2 regions of the Brevibacillus sp. DP1.3A genome follow, and region 1 is predicted to be linked to the other one. Evidence: riboswitches for the same ligand, from Rfam matches in the RefSeq annotation. Region 1 holds a riboswitch; the other holds the start of a gene.
The links. Region 1 has a riboswitch for FMN ahead of ribD (bifunctional diaminohydroxyphosphoribosylaminopyrimidine deaminase/5-amino-6-(5-phosphoribosylamino)uracil reductase RibD). Riboswitches for the same ligand answer to the same signal wherever they lie in the genome.
Positions count from the first base shown of each region.

Region 1 (7,665 bases):
GTTTGCAATGCCATGCAGCTGATGGTTCAGGAACAGGACCAAACACTGGACCAGCGCTATGGGGGGATAACTCCTTCAATATTGGTGCAGGTATGGCCCGAATTTCCAAAGCTGCTGGCTACATTCAACGCAATATGCCTCTAGGGGAAATGGGCGGTATCAAGCAAGGCTCGTTAACAGATCAAGAAGCAGCGGACCTAGCAGCCTATATTTTGTCCAAGCCTCGTCCAGACTTTGCCAAAAAGGCAAAAGACTGGCCAGCTGGTGGAGTTCCAAAGGATGTACCGTATGAAGTAGACAGCGCCAAGAAGAAGCAATAGGAACACAATACCTAACCCAAAAAGGGCTGTCCCAAAAGTTATTAAATGACTGAGGGATGGTCCTCTTTTTGATAAAATGGAAGTATCCCCCACATGGGTGAACTCTTGAACCAGCATGGCGTGTAGTTAAAAAAGGAGGCACAAAATGAGCAGAACCTTTCAAAAAGGCATTATTTTCGATATGGACAACACCTTGCTGCAATCCAGGATCAATTTTACCGAGATGAAGCGGGCTATTTTTCAGCTATGGGCAGACAATGGGATCGTTTCTCCAACACTTGAGTGGGAAAAGCATACCGCATCGCAGCTCATTGAGATCGGGAGAAAAGCGGAGCAGATGACGATAGAGCTGGAGCAAGCGATGTGGGATGCGGTAACCGCGATCGAGAAGGAAGGGATGCATGGAGCTGTATTGGAGCAGCACGCGGTAGAAGTGCTAGAGGAGTTAAAGAACCGCTATCAGCTGTATATCCTAACCAACAACGCGTATGCCGCTGCAGAGGAGGCTTTGAACGAGACGGGAATCGCCTCCTACTTTGACGAAATCGTCGCCCGCGAGCAGATGACGACCTTGAAGCCATCTCCATCGGGCATTCACTATATTCGCAGCCGCAAGCCAGATTGGCCTGTTTCGGCTTGGGCGATGATCGGGGATTCGTGGATCGATGGTAAGGCGGCCTGCGACGGACAAGTCGCTTTTATTGCCTATCAAGGGAATGAGCAGGACATGGAGCAAAATGGTGTTGTGCCAAAGGCGTACATAAATGATTTGAAAGAACTCCTGACGGTCCTCGAAGAGTGCGAGCAAGAGTAAGTGCACTTCTCCAATAAATGATTACAGACAATAGTGAAAAATGTGCTATACTTTGCCTAACTGAATACCAGCCTTCAGGGTAGGGTGCAATTCCCGACCGGCGGTAATGACGAACGCACGTCTGAGCCCGCGACTCGCTATCGTAAGCAGTTGATAGCGACTGACTTGGTGCAAATCCAAGGCCGACGGTACAGTCCGGATGGGAGAAGGTATTTGGAACGGCCTGTTTCGCTGTTTTTTCAAAAAACGGTAGAAACAAGGCTTCTTTCTGAACGCCCTGAGCATAATATTCATGGGCGTTTTTGTTTTTCGTTAAAACTTCATAGCGACAATCTTCAGGGCAAGGTGAAATTCCTGACCGGCGGTAATGACGTACGTACGTCTGAGCCCGCGACTCGCTGACCACGCTTACAGCGACTGATCTGGTGAAAACCCAGAGCCGACGGTACAGTCCGGATGGAAGAAGATTTTGTGCTTTCTTCATTTGTTTTTTCGAAAAACGGATGAGGTAAGGCTTCTTTCCCTATGCCCTGAAACGTTCTGAGGTTTCAAGGGCTTTTTGCGTTGTGCTTGGCTGGAATGATGGAACAGAAAGGAGTGCGGTATGGAACAGGACAGCAAGTACATGGATCTGGCGCTGGAACTGGCACGATCGGCAAGAGGCCAAACCAGCCCGAATCCCATGGTCGGAGCTGTGATTGTGAAGGATGGAATCATCGTGGGAATGGGAGCGCATCTGCGGGCAGGAGAGCCCCATGCTGAGGTGCACGCACTGCGGATGGCTGGGGAAAAAGCGCAAGGCGCGACCGTGTACGTGACGCTGGAGCCTTGCAGTCACTACGGGAAAACACCGCCGTGTGCAGAGGCGCTGATCGCAGCTGATGTAAGTCGTGTCGTTGTAGCGACGCTCGACCCGAATCCACTAGTGGCGGGAAGAGGAATGGAGATGCTGCGGGCAGCAGGGATGGAAGTGGCGGTGGGCGTGAGAGAAGAGGAAGCGAAGGCGCTCAATGAAGTCTTTTTCCATTACATCCAGACCAGACGTCCATTTGTAACGGTAAAGACGGCCAGCACATTGGACGGGAAAATCGCTTCGTTCTCGGGACACAGTCGGTGGATTACTGGAGCAGAGGCTCGTGCAGAGGTGCATGAACTGCGCAGGCAGCACGATGCGATCCTGGTTGGGGTTGGGACGATTCTCGCTGATGACCCACTGTTGACGGCGCGCCAGGAAGAGCAGTGTTTTGGAAGTCAGCCAGTTCGCGTGATTTTGGACAGTCATTTACGGACGCCGCTGGATGCCCGTGTCGTCCAGAATGCAGATACGAAGACATGGATCTTTACGACAGATGCAGCACCAAGGGAAAAGCAGAAGCTGCTTGCGGTAAGAGGAGTAAAGGTCATCACGACGGAAGCGCCAATTCGCGTGGAAAAGGTGCTGGATACGCTGGGAGAGCTGGGGATTACCTCGTTGCTTGTGGAAGGCGGGCAGGAAGTCAATGGCTCCTTTTTGCAGGCGAGAGCAATTCAAAAGGTCGTGAGCCATATCGCGCTAAAGCTGATCGGGGGAAGCGGCGCGCCCTCGCCGTTCGGTGGTCAAGGCTTTGCGACGATGGGAGAAGCGGTACAGCTGACAAATGTGACGATCGCACCGATCGGGAAAGGTGATGTACAAATCATCGGGTACCCACAATGGGAGGATCAGACGTAGCAAGTGAGGAGGAGAGAGCATGTTCACGGGACTGGTCGAAGAAGTGGGCGTGTTGGAATCGATTCAAGGGAACGAGCAGGCGAGTCGACTGGTCATCCGCGCACAGCAGGTACTCGAAGGGGTGAAGCTCGGGGACAGTATCTCGGTCAATGGCATTTGCCTTACGGTTACTTCTTATACGAATCGTCAGTTTAGCGTCGATGTGATGCCAGAGACGATGAACAAGACGAGCTTGCGGCAATTACGCAGCGGACAGCGAGTGAATTTGGAGAGAGCGATGCGGCTGGGGGACCGTTTTGGCGGGCATATCGTCTCCGGGCATGTAGATGGGACTGGAATGGTTGCTTCACGAGAGGTGAATGCGAATGCTGTCGTGTTTCGGATTGAGGCCAAACCGCAGCTGTTGAAGTATGTTATTGCCCGTGGATCGATTTGCATAGACGGCATCAGTCTCACCGTGGTGGACGTAAACGATAACGGTTTTACCGTTTCAATCATTCCGCATACGCTGGCGAATACGAGTCTTTCAGACAGACGACCTGGGGACTTGGTGAATCTTGAAACAGATGTCATCGGCAAATATGTAGAGCGTTTGTTAGGTTATCAAAACCATGGCGGTACAGAGAAATCTGGCGGGCTCAGTCTAGCCTTTTTGCAGGAAAATGGCTTCGCGTGAGAAGGAGGGAGAAAGTATGTTTCATCGCATAGAAGAAGCATTAGAAGATTTGCGTCAGGGCAAGGCGGTCATCGTGGTAGATGATGAGGATCGGGAAAACGAAGGAGATTTTGTCTGCATGGCCGAAGCGGCTACGCCTGAAATGATCAACTTCATGGTTACACATGGAAGGGGACTCGTTTGCGTACCGGTGACAGAAGAGCACGCAACTCGTTTGGAGCTCCATCCGATGGTGAAGTCCAATACAGACAAGCAAGGAACGGCTTTTACCGTGTCCATCGATGAAGGGAGTACACACACAGGGATATCCGCTCATGAGCGCTCTCAGACTGTCTTGGCGATGCTGGATGATCAAAAGACCGCAGAAGATTTCCGTAGACCGGGACATATTTTTCCGTTAATCGCGAAGTCTGGCGGTGTATTGCGCAGAGCGGGACATACGGAGGCGGCAGTTGATTTGGCTCGCTTGGCGGGGGGCATACCGGCGGGAGTCATTTGCGAAATTATGAACGAGGATGGCTCCATGGCACGTCTGCCGCAATTGCAAGAGATCGCACGCCGCTTTGATCTCAAGCTGATTACGATCGCAGACTTGATAGCGTATCGGATGCGGACGGAATCCATGGTGAAAAGGGAAATCGAAGTGCAGCTTCCGACCGCCTACGGTGATTTTCGGATGGCGGCCTATACGAACGAGCTGGATGGTAAAGAGCATGTGGCTCTCATCAAGGGAGAGATCGGACCGGATGAGCCCATTCTCATCCGCGTGCACTCGGAGTGCTTGACAGGAGATATTTTCGGCTCTCATCGCTGCGACTGCGGTCCACAGCTACACGCTGCATTGGAACAGATCGAAGCGAACGGACGTGGCATTTTATTGTACATGCGCCAGGAGGGCAGAGGCATTGGCTTGATTAATAAGCTACGTGCCTACAAGTTGCAGGAGGAAGGCTTGGATACGGTTGAGGCCAATGAAAAGCTAGGATTCGCCGCTGATCTGCGAGATTACGGTATCGGTGCGCAAATTTTGCGAGATTTAGGAGTGCAACGCATGCGGCTTTTGACTAATAATCCACGAAAAATCCGCGGGCTTACCGGTTACGGATTAACAGTAGAAGAACGGGTGCCGCTTCAAATGCAGGAGCATCTGCACAACAAACAGTACCTATCAACAAAACAAGAGAAGCTGGGTCACCTGCTTCATCTGCACGGATAAGGAGAGGGAATGAGCATGAAAACTTTTGAAGGACATTTGGTTGGAACAGGTTTGCGTGTAGGGATTGTGGCAGGACGTTTTAACGAATTGATCGTAAGCAAGCTGGTCGGAGGGGCGCTCGATGCCCTGAAGCGTCATGGCGTAGAAGATGAGCAGGTAGACGTGGCTTGGGTACCAGGGGCATTTGAAATTCCGTTGATTGCTAAAAAAATGGCGGAATCCGGTCGCTATGATGCGGTTGTTACACTGGGAGCTGTCATTCGTGGCTCCACTCCACACTTCGATTACGTCTGCAATGAGACCGCAAAAGGAGTTGCGTCCCTATCTCTTTCGACTGGGATACCTGTTATTTTTGGTGTTTTGACGACAGACAATATCGAGCAAGCCATCGAGCGAGCGGGAACAAAAGCAGGCAACAAAGGCTGGGAAGCAGCAACGGCAGCGATCGAAATGGCTAATTTATCTAAGCAGTTCGCCTAATCAGTTCATATGGAGAACGAGATATTTCAACGGGGGCTTCGGCTCCCGTTTTCTATTTTTTTGGATAAAATCACCACGGACAGGTCAAAGTAAGAAAGATTTTCCTGAATAAAGGGGGGATCTAGCGTGAGACCGACTGATTGGTGGAGAGCGCAAGTAGAGGCCGTACAAGCAAAGCGGCGCATCGAACAAATTACACCGGATATGGTAAAACAATGTATGCAAAACGTGGATGACCTCAGCAGCTTGTCATTGAAGATGAATGACGAAGAGGTACACGTTTTTTTTCTCGATACGCTGGTGGATGTGTCCCAGATTTATGAGAATGTCTTTCTTCCGTTACAGCGTTCTGATGGTAAAGATCCGATGCAGGCGCTCCCTTTTTCACAGGAATGTCTTCTCGACGATATGGAGACGTTGATGAGTAACTTGCTACGTGGTCATACCATCTTGTTTTTCTTGGAAAGGGATCTCATTCTGCATGTGAATACATTTCAGGTCGCGCATCGTTCCATTACGAAATCCGAGACGGAGGCGACCGTCCTTGGACCGCAAGACTCCTTTGTTGAAATGCTGGAGATCAATTTGTCTTTGATTCGGAGAAGACTCGCTACGCCTCATCTGAAAGTATCGAGCTACACGATTGGCACCCAGGCGCAGAACAAGGTAGCTGTGATTTATTTGGACAATATCGCGAACGCGGAAAATGTGGAGCGTGTGAAAAAAAGGATCGACAATGTTATTTACCACGGATTTGTCGGGATGCCTATATTGAAGCAAATGCTGGAGGACAAGCCGTACTCTCCGTTTCCGCAGTTTGGCTTGACGGGGCGGCCTGACAATGCAACAGCAGCTTTGTTGGACGGTAGAATCGTGATCATGCTGAATGGCAGCCCGGATGCCGCAATCTGCCCGACTTCCTTTCTGGAGATGTTTAGCAGCCCCGAAGACTTTTACAATCGATGGTCAACGGCAAGCTTGCTGCGGATGATTCGCTTTTTCGGTTTATTTATCACCATTATGCTCACATCCAGTTACGTCTCTGTCTTGACGTATCATCCGGAAATGCTTCCCCCCGCTTTACTGACGATTTTGTCTGAATCACGCAGTCGGGTGCCTTTTCCGCCCGTGATCGAGGTGCTCATTATTGAGCTCGTCATCGAGATCCTGCGGGAAGCGGGGATACGCATGCCGACTAAAATCGGACAGACAATCGGTATCGTTGGCGGTATCGTGATCGGGACAGCCTCTGTACAAGCGGGGTTAGCCAGTAATATCTTGATCGTCCTTGTTTCCGTATCGGCACTGCTTTCTTTTGTGCCACCCAATTTTTTGATGAGTAATGCGATTCGGCTCGTTCGCTATGGTTTCATCTTGATGGCAGGTGTATTGGGCATGTACGGCCAGCTACTGGCACTGGCGTTTTTATTCGCACACTTGCTCAATTTGACATCACTCGGGACGCCGTACATGGCTCCGGGGGTTCCGCGTCAATGGACCGATTTGATGAATAGTCTCGTACGTGCACCATTAAGGTTTATCGTCAATCGCAACCGCATGTCCCGGGCAAAGCAAAAGCATGTCCGGCCAGTTGGGGAGGACTAGGGAGATGGATAGAGGGAGAATTCACAGCCTGAATCCGATCCTGGTAATCGGATTGATTATGAATACGATGGTGGGGGTTAATTTACTTGGACTGGCTCATCATGCAAGTAAAATGGGCTACAATCTGTGGTGGTCTCCGATTTTGCTGGGATGCATTGTCAGCTTAACGCTAATTCCGATGATGGCCTTGTGCCGTCGCTATCCAGAGGATAATCTTTTTCGGATTCACGAAAAGCTGTTGGGAAAATGGCTGGGACGCTGTTTCAATATCCTGATCATCGTCTACGCCATTCTAAACGTATCTACCGCCAATGAAGGATACGTTAGGCTGGTGCAAACCTCCATGCTGAGCAATCAGACAGTCACACTGCCGTTGCTTGGATTGACATTGGTCATGGTCTACATTACAAACGGCGGCATTAAATTGATCGCGCGTTTTTGCCTGCTAACGTTCTTTTTTACGGGCTGGATGATTTTTCTTTTGCAGTACGGATTTCAAAAGGGAGGAATGATGCATATTTTTCCTCTTTTTAATACGGATTGGCGAAGTATAGCCGAAACGGTGCACAATTCTTACGCGAGCATGCTTGGGTATGAATTGGTCCTGTTTTTCTACCCATATATCCAAGAGAAGAACAAGGCACACAAGCATGTGTTGATTGGGGTATGGATTGTGGTTTTGTTGTACGTCATGATCTTGATCACAAGTGTAGCTTATTTTTCCGAATGGCAAATGGACAATCTCATTTATCCCGTTTTGAATTTGTTTAAGGCTGTAGAGCTGTCTTTTTTGGAGCGGATCGAAAATCTCGGGATTGGTCTTTGGGTCTTCCTCATTCTCAG
Region 1 is NZ_CP085876.1:1,416,802-1,424,466, forward strand. It holds gene HP399_RS06555 (c-type cytochrome) at 1-320, shown strand, start outside; gene HP399_RS06560 (HAD family hydrolase) at 466-1,134, shown strand; FMN riboswitch at 1,201-1,349, shown strand; FMN riboswitch at 1,462-1,606, shown strand; gene ribD (bifunctional diaminohydroxyphosphoribosylaminopyrimidine deaminase/5-amino-6-(5-phosphoribosylamino)uracil reductase RibD) at 1,739-2,845, shown strand; gene HP399_RS06570 (riboflavin synthase) at 2,865-3,521, shown strand; gene HP399_RS06575 (bifunctional 3,4-dihydroxy-2-butanone-4-phosphate synthase/GTP cyclohydrolase II) at 3,538-4,737, shown strand; gene ribE (6,7-dimethyl-8-ribityllumazine synthase) at 4,753-5,217, shown strand; gene HP399_RS06585 (spore germination protein) at 5,344-6,822, shown strand; gene HP399_RS06590 (GerAB/ArcD/ProY family transporter) at 6,827-7,665, shown strand, end outside.

Region 2 (7,665 bases), 2.4 Mb from region 1:
CAACGGATGCGCTGTGAAGTGGCTGCTTCATTGATTCATAAGCCACGTCTGCTGTTTCTCGATGAACCGACAGTTGGACTCGATGTGCTCGTTAAGCAAAAAATCCGTGAGTTTCTCCGCAATCTGAATGAGACGGAAAATATGACGATCTTGTTGACGACTCACGATGTATCAGACATCGAAGCACTCTGTAAACGCGTGCTTGTCATGGACAAAGGGAAGCTGATCTTCGATGGCTTGCTGAATGACCTCAAGGAAAAATGGGGCAATGGCACAGAGGTGTCCTTCCAAATGAAAAAGCGTACTTCAACAGCCGCACTTCGTCAGGCATTGGGAGAGATGCCTTGTGAGATCAAGCAAATCAATGATTTTACCCTTAGTGTAAAAGTAGCGCGAAGTCAGGAAATGCTGCCCTTTGTTTTGTCGACAGTCATGTCATCGTTTGAAGTCAGCGATGTGAAAATTGAGGAGACGAGCACAGAGGATATCGTTCGCAACATTTATTCCTCAGACCAAGAGGTAGCTAGCCATGCGTAAGCTTTATATGGAACTCATCCGCATGAGGTTTTTGACGATGCTTGCCTATCGTGTGAACTATTACAGCGGGATCATTATCTACGCGATTAACATCGGTGCGTACTACTTTTTATGGGGAGCAATCTACGGAGGCCAGCAGCAGCTGGGCGGGCTTACGGTGGAACAGATGACTTCCTACGTTGCGATTGCTTGGATGTCGCGGGCGTTTTATTTTAACAACATCGATACAGAAATAGCCCAGGACGTCCGAGAAGGCAAGGTCGCGATCGAAATGATACGCCCTTATAATTACTTGTCCGTGAAAACGGCGCAGGCGTTTGGGGAAGGGATCTTTCGCTTTCTCTTTTTCGCGGGTCCAGGGATCTTCCTTATCAGCCTGATCATTCCATTCAGCTTCCCGGCGACAGCGACTGGATGGGGGCTTTATTTGATCAGCTTGATGTGTGCGTTTTTGATCAATACACAAATCAATCTGGTAACAGGCTTGCTGACTTTCTTCCTGTTCCGAAACGATGGCATGATGCGAGCCAAGCGGGTCGTGGTGGATCTGTTGTCTGGTCTCGTGCTGCCGATCAGCTTTTTCCCGGGCTGGGCGCAAACGGTAATGGGTTATCTCCCATTTCAGGCGGTCAACTACTATCCGAGCCTGATCTTCACAGGTGCGATTACAACGGAGCGTTCCTGGGAATTGATCGGTTTTCAGGTCATTTGGATGTTTGTCATACTGGTTCCCATCTTGGTGATGTGGCGTCTTGCCCGCAACAAGCTGGTTGTGCAAGGAGGGTAGAGCATGCAGAACATGAGACATATTTTCAGTATTTTTGCCGACTACCTGAGCCAGTACTTCAAGACGAGACTTGCCTATCGAACGGATTTTATCGGGGATTTTGTGTCCAATCTGGTTTCTGAGTTGATCAATCTCGTCTTTATTATTGTCGTGTTCACGCATGTTCCGCTTATGGGGGATTGGACGCGTGACGAGATTATCTTTATCTATGGTTTCTTTTTGGTTCCATACGCGTTGTTCTCGATGTTCTTCGGTTTTTGGGACTTCAACGAAAGGTATATCATCCGGGGCGAGATGGATCGCATCCTGACGAGACCGATTCACAATCTGGCACAGGTGTGTCTCGAGTCGATTGCACCAGACCGTATTTTTGGAGTCATAACCGGGATCATCATCATGGGGTATGCTGCCATTCAACTCGATTTGTCGTTTTACTGGTACGACGTGTTCATCTTTATCGGGCTCTCGATCAGCGGGGCACTGATTTACGGTGGCGTGTATACTGCGATTGCTGCGGTTAGCTTCTTTTCCGACTCGCGGACAGGGATTGCCCCGATGATTTACAACATCCAGCAATATGGGCGCTATCCGGTAGACGTGTACAACAAGGCGATTCGCTTTGTGCTCACCTACGTGCTGCCGTTTGCCTTCGTGGGTGTTTATCCGGCGGCTTACTTTTTGCGCAAGGAAGTCTGGTACACATATGCGGCAATGACGCCGGTAGTGGCTGTTATTTTCTTCGGGATTGGGCTGTTAGTCTGGAACTGGGGAGTCACGAAATATCGGGGAGCGGGTTCATAGGGGCGTATTGATACAAATAGCGCTTCTTGATGATTTATAATCCGAAGTCGTTGTGGTAATATTGGATGTAACGAGATCTAAAAGCATAAAGTAAAAAAAGACCGTCCCGGCTGCAACCGAAACGGTCGATACAATAGGCGCTTCCCGCAAAGGGGTGCGGCTCAATACTATGTTGTGAAATAGACCGCAGAGCTGTCAACTCAAGGGCGGTCTATTTCTTTTTGGTCAAGGTAACAACCAAGCCGATCACCTTTATCCCTACTAAACAAATAGGAAAAATAAACAAAAGTGTCGAGCTGGCAGTTTCCTCTATTGTCAAATCAAAAAACAGCAGTATAATATGCTGTATACAACTACACATTCCTTCGGGGCAGGGTGAAATTCCCGACCGGCGGTGATCATGCTTTATGCATGTTAAGCCCGCGAGCCTCCCGAGCTGAAAGTAGCGACGGAGTGCAGGATCTGGTGTGATTCCAGAGCCGACAGTACAGTCTGGATGGGAGAAGGATGACGACAGTACGTTTATCACACGTGCTTGTTTGCCTGTGCAAACGGGATGAGAACGTAGAGGCCAGCCCTTTAGTTTCTTGTACCTTTTATTTGTGCATGGTTTGTCATACGCTTGCAAATGCCCTGTGGAACTTATAGCCACAGGGTTTATTCTGTTTGTGTAACAAGACGTGTGAGCTTACAACGACTGTTGCCATTCCTCAAGAAGGAGTAGAAAAATGAGGAGATGGTAAACATGAAAGAAACAGCGCTGCATTCTTCGCGCATACGTGCAACCCAAAAGCTGGTGACGATTCCCATGCTGGCGGCCGTTGCATTTATTCTGCAGTATCTCGAGGTTCCTGTTCCGCTGATGCCAAGCTTTTTGAAGCTCGACTTCAGTACACTCCCGGCATTGATCGGGGGACTCATGTACGGACCTGTAGCCGGCGTTATTATCGAGGTACTGAAAAATACACTGCATATGCTCTTCAAAAATACAGACGGTCTTTTGATCGGTGAACTCGCAAACGTCGTAGCAGGATCAAGCTTTATTTTTGCGGCTGTCTACATGCAGCGTCTGGGCCAAGGCAAAAAAGGCTTCCTGACTGGTCTCGCTCTGGGAACGATTTTGATGACGATTGTCATGGCTGTGGCAAATGCTTATGTGCTGTTGCCTGCGTACGCTGTGCTTTATCAAATGCCGATTGAACAGCTCTTGACCATGTTCAATGCGACAAGTATCTGGTCATTGGTTCTGTACGGAATCGTCCCATTCAATCTCTTCAAAGGTGTTATGATTTCAGTGGTTGCGTATCCGATCTATGTGAAGCTCGGCTCAAGAATCGCTGCGCATACCAACAATTGACAACTACGATGTGACTCGCTAATATGTTTAGTTAATAGATAGTCACAAAAGGCTATGAAAGGACCCGCAGCTATTCCTACGTGACAGAGAGTCGGCCCTAGTCTGGAAGGCTGATACGTAAAGGATAACTGCACCCCATCCTGAAGCCGCTGGTGAAGAGCTTAGCCGGATGCCCACCGTTATCGGGTTATCGAGAGGACTATGGCGTATGCTGTAGTCAATCAGGGTGGTACCGCGGAAGTTGATCCTCCGTCCCTTTTTGGGATGGGGGATTTTTTGCATTTTACGTAAGAACAAAAAGGAGCGTAGACGGATGAAAGAGGACAAAGCGTTTGTAAAAGAAATTACACCGCAATCGGAGGATTTTTCGCGTTGGTACATCGATGCCATCAAAAAGGCGGATTTGATGGACTACACACCGGTACGCGGCTGCATCGTGTTCAAGCCGGATGGTTTTGAGCTATGGGAGCGAATTCAAGAGGCGATGAATAAACGCTTCAAGGAGACAGGGCATCGCAATGCCTATTTCCCGATGTTGATCCCCGAGTCCTTCTTTCAAAAAGAAAAAGAGCATATCGAGGGCTTCAATCCAGAGCTGCCTTGGGTAACAGAGGCTGGGGGCGAGCCGTTAGAGGAAAAGCTCGCGCTACGTCCAACCTCCGAGACGATCATTGGACATATGTACAGCCAATGGATTCAGAGCTACCGCGACCTGCCTGTATTAATCAACCAATGGGCAAACGTTTTTCGTTGGGAAAAGCGGACGATGCCGTTCTTGCGGACATCAGAATTTCTCTGGCAGGAAGGCCACACGGCACATGCGACAGAGGAGGAAGCTCGTCAGGAAACGATGCAAATGCTGGAGATTTACCGAGAGGTCGTCGAGCAGGAGCTGGCCATTCCGGTTTGGAAGGGACAAAAAACACCGAGTGAACGCTTTGCCGGTGCTGTTGACACGTATTCCATTGAAGCGATGATGAAGGATGGCAAAGCAGTGCAAGCGGGCACCTCGCACTATTTGGGCGATAAATTCGCGCGCGGCTTTGAAATCAAGTTTTTGGATCGTGACAATCAGTTCAAGTACGTTCACACCACATCATGGGGAACCTCTACACGACTGATTGGTTCGATGATCATGGTGCATGGCGATGACCGCGGTCTAGTGTTGCCGCCTCGCATGGCTCCGACACAGGTTATTATGATCCCAGTCGGTCCGATGAAGCTGCGCGAGAAAGTCATGGAGGCGTTTGATCCACTTTTTGACGAGATCAAGGCCGCAGGCGTGCGTGTCCGTGCTGATCTTCGTGAAGAAACACCAGGCTGGAAGTTCAATGAGTGGGAAATGCGCGGGGTTCCTCTACGTCTGGAGCTCGGCCCGCGTGACGTGGAAAATGGTCAAGTAATTCTGGCTCGTCGTGATACAGGGGAGAAGGTGACGGTTTCACTTGAAGGTATCGCGCAGACAGTTGTTCAACTGTTGGAAGAGATTCAGCAAAATATGTTCCAAAAAGCACTAGCCTTTCGTGATGAGAACTCACATTTGGGGATCGATACACTGGAGCAGCTATCCGCTCATATTGCAAAAAGCGAGAGCGAAAACAAAACGAGCGGATGGGTGTTAGCCGGCTGGTGTGGGGATGATGCTTGTGAATCGAAGATCAAAGAGGAAACCAAGTTCACTTCTCGCAACATCCCGTTTGAGCCTCCTGTACAAAAGAATGCCTGCATTTGCTGCGGCAAAGAGTCACAGCATAGCGTCTGGTTCGGACGGGCGTATTAATCAAAAAAAGGGTGTGTCCACGCTTCGGCGGCAGGGCACACCCTTTTTTCATCTAGCGCTTGAGTATCCAATCGGTAAACGCTTGCACATCCGTAAAGTGGTAGTCAGGCTCGGGATCGAATTTTCCCGACTTTTGTGTAACCAAAAGCCAATCCACACCGACTGTTCGCAAACCAGCGGCTCGACCAGCCAACACGTCAGCATCACTGTCACCTACGAAAATGGTTTCCGCAGGCGTAGCGCCTAGTTGTTTCATAGCAGTAAAAATACCTTCTGGATGAGGCTTTGGATGTGTGACCTCATCCCCTGTGATCACGACGGAAAAATACGAATCTAATCCCCATTCTCGAAGGGAGATGTCAGCGCTTTTGCGCCCTTTTCCTGTTACGATTCCCATTTGGATACCTGCTGCGTGAAGTTCATCGAGCATGCTTCGGATATTTTCAGGATTTTGTACGCGGGAGTGTTCATCTGTGTATACACGAAAAAAATGAGCGAGGGCGTTGTCATGCGCATGTGAGGGAAGCTTGTTTTGCAAAATGCCTGTCTCTGTGGGGCCAAAGAGAGCTACAATTTGCTCGTCGGTATAATGCTCTTGTAAAAACTGCTGAAAGGTAGAGCGAAAAGCGGTGAAGATCAAGGGGAGGGTATCGGCAACTGTGCCATCGAAATCAAACAAGATCGTCCGCATGGGAGTCCTCCTTTGATTAGAAAATGAAAGAAAACCATCGTATCTGATGGTTTTCTTGGTGACTTACTCATCCGAATCATCAAAAGGATCATCTGAATCATCTGTTGGGTCAGCTGGAGTCAATGGGAACAGGGTGTCGAAAAACTTGAATTTTCGACGGCCAGATTCCTTTTTGAACCCTTTGTACTTTTGTAACAGCTCAGAGATGTCTTCTACAAATTGATTACGTTCCTCTTGACTCAAATAAAATTCAGTCAAATTATAAGCAAACGTATTTTGATACTCTTTCCTAACATCTTGGTCGCTTGCGACGAAGCGATTGAGAGTTCGCATGAGGTCCTTTTCCGTAGTACGAAACGGAGTAAACATGACATCACTTAATTGTTGAGCGTTTTCTTCAATCATCAATTGGAGCTTGACCTGAATGACCTTGGCAACAGGCTCATAATATTTCTCCACAATAGAGCCTTTTACCCGGGTATCCACCTGCTCAAGCAGCCCAACACGCACGAGCTCCTTCACATGGTAATGTAGCCGTGCAGCATTTTCGCCTAGTTCTGTAGCGATTTGTTTGGCCGTTCTGGGCTCCAAATCTTCAAAGAGTTCCAAAATTTTAACCCGTTCCGCTATAGCAAGCGATTTTAGCGCTTCTGGATCTGTTACTTCAAAAAACTCTTTCATGCGAATTCACCATCCAACTGACTAGGCCAAATTTTATTTTTTTTTATTCTATCCTTTTCTGAATCAAAGCGCAACTTGTATGCGGATGAAGTGACTACTAGATTGTGGTAAAATGGGACCAGCGAAAACAGGACATTATTGAGAGGAGGGAAAAGTTTGACGGCAGTAGGACAAGCTGCACCTGCATTTACTTTGCAGGCGAGCGACAATCAGACCATCTCACTTTCCCAATTTCATGGACAAAATGTGGTGCTTTATTTTTATCCGAAGGACCAAACGCCGACATGTACCACAGAAGCATGCGACTTTCGTGACTTCCATTCGGGCTTTGCTGAGCTGAATACAGTTGTTCTCGGGATCAGTCCGGATTCTGTGAAATCGCATGACAAATTTATCGCGAAGCACGAATTGCCTTTTCCACTTCTGGCAGATCCGGATCACCAGGTGGCAGAGGCTTATGGTGTGTGGGCATTGAAAAAAATGTACGGAAGAGAGTACATGGGCATAGAACGCACGACATTCGTCATCGACAAAGAAGGCAACATTGCAAAAGTGTGGCCAAAGGTAAAGGTCAAAGGACATGTGCAGGAAGTGCTTCAATTTATTAAGGATGAACTTCAATCTTAACGTAACGTTTATTTCGCAATGGGCGAATGGAGGAACATACAGATGAGTGTATCCACGGAATATGTTGTAGAAAGCTTTTGCCAATTGGCGAACATCCCAAGTCCATCTGGCAATACGGAAAAAGTAATGGCCTGGGTTGCACAAGAGTTAGAAAAGCTTGGCGTTTCCTATAAACGGACAAACAAAGGGGTAATCGTGGCAACAGTAGCGGGGGCAAATAACGAAAAGGCAAGACTCTTGACAGCTCACGTCGATACGCTGGGCGCGATGGTAAAAGAAATAAAGAGCAACGGGCGTTTGAAGCTGACCTTGATCGGCGGCTTTGCATTCAATGCGATTGAAGGGGAGCACTGCGCTGTAGAGACTAGCAGCGGTCGTCTTGTAACCGGTACCATTTTGTCCAC
Region 2 is NZ_CP085876.1:5,595,383-5,603,047, reverse strand. It holds gene HP399_RS25780 (ABC transporter ATP-binding protein) at 1-537, shown strand, start outside; gene HP399_RS25775 (ABC transporter permease) at 530-1,324, shown strand; gene HP399_RS25770 (ABC transporter permease) at 1,328-2,125, shown strand; FMN riboswitch at 2,483-2,637, shown strand; gene HP399_RS25765 (ECF transporter S component) at 2,871-3,482, shown strand; gene proS (proline--tRNA ligase) at 3,796-5,262, shown strand; gene HP399_RS25755 (HAD family hydrolase) at 5,315-5,953, opposite strand; gene HP399_RS25750 (winged helix-turn-helix domain-containing protein) at 6,017-6,634, opposite strand; gene bcp (thioredoxin-dependent thiol peroxidase) at 6,791-7,261, shown strand; gene HP399_RS25740 (M42 family metallopeptidase) at 7,304-7,665, shown strand, end outside.
Region 2: it holds a riboswitch for FMN, as region 1 does, so the genes downstream of both, HP399_RS25765 (ECF transporter S component) here and ribD (bifunctional diaminohydroxyphosphoribosylaminopyrimidine deaminase/5-amino-6-(5-phosphoribosylamino)uracil reductase RibD) in region 1, are expected to answer to the same signal.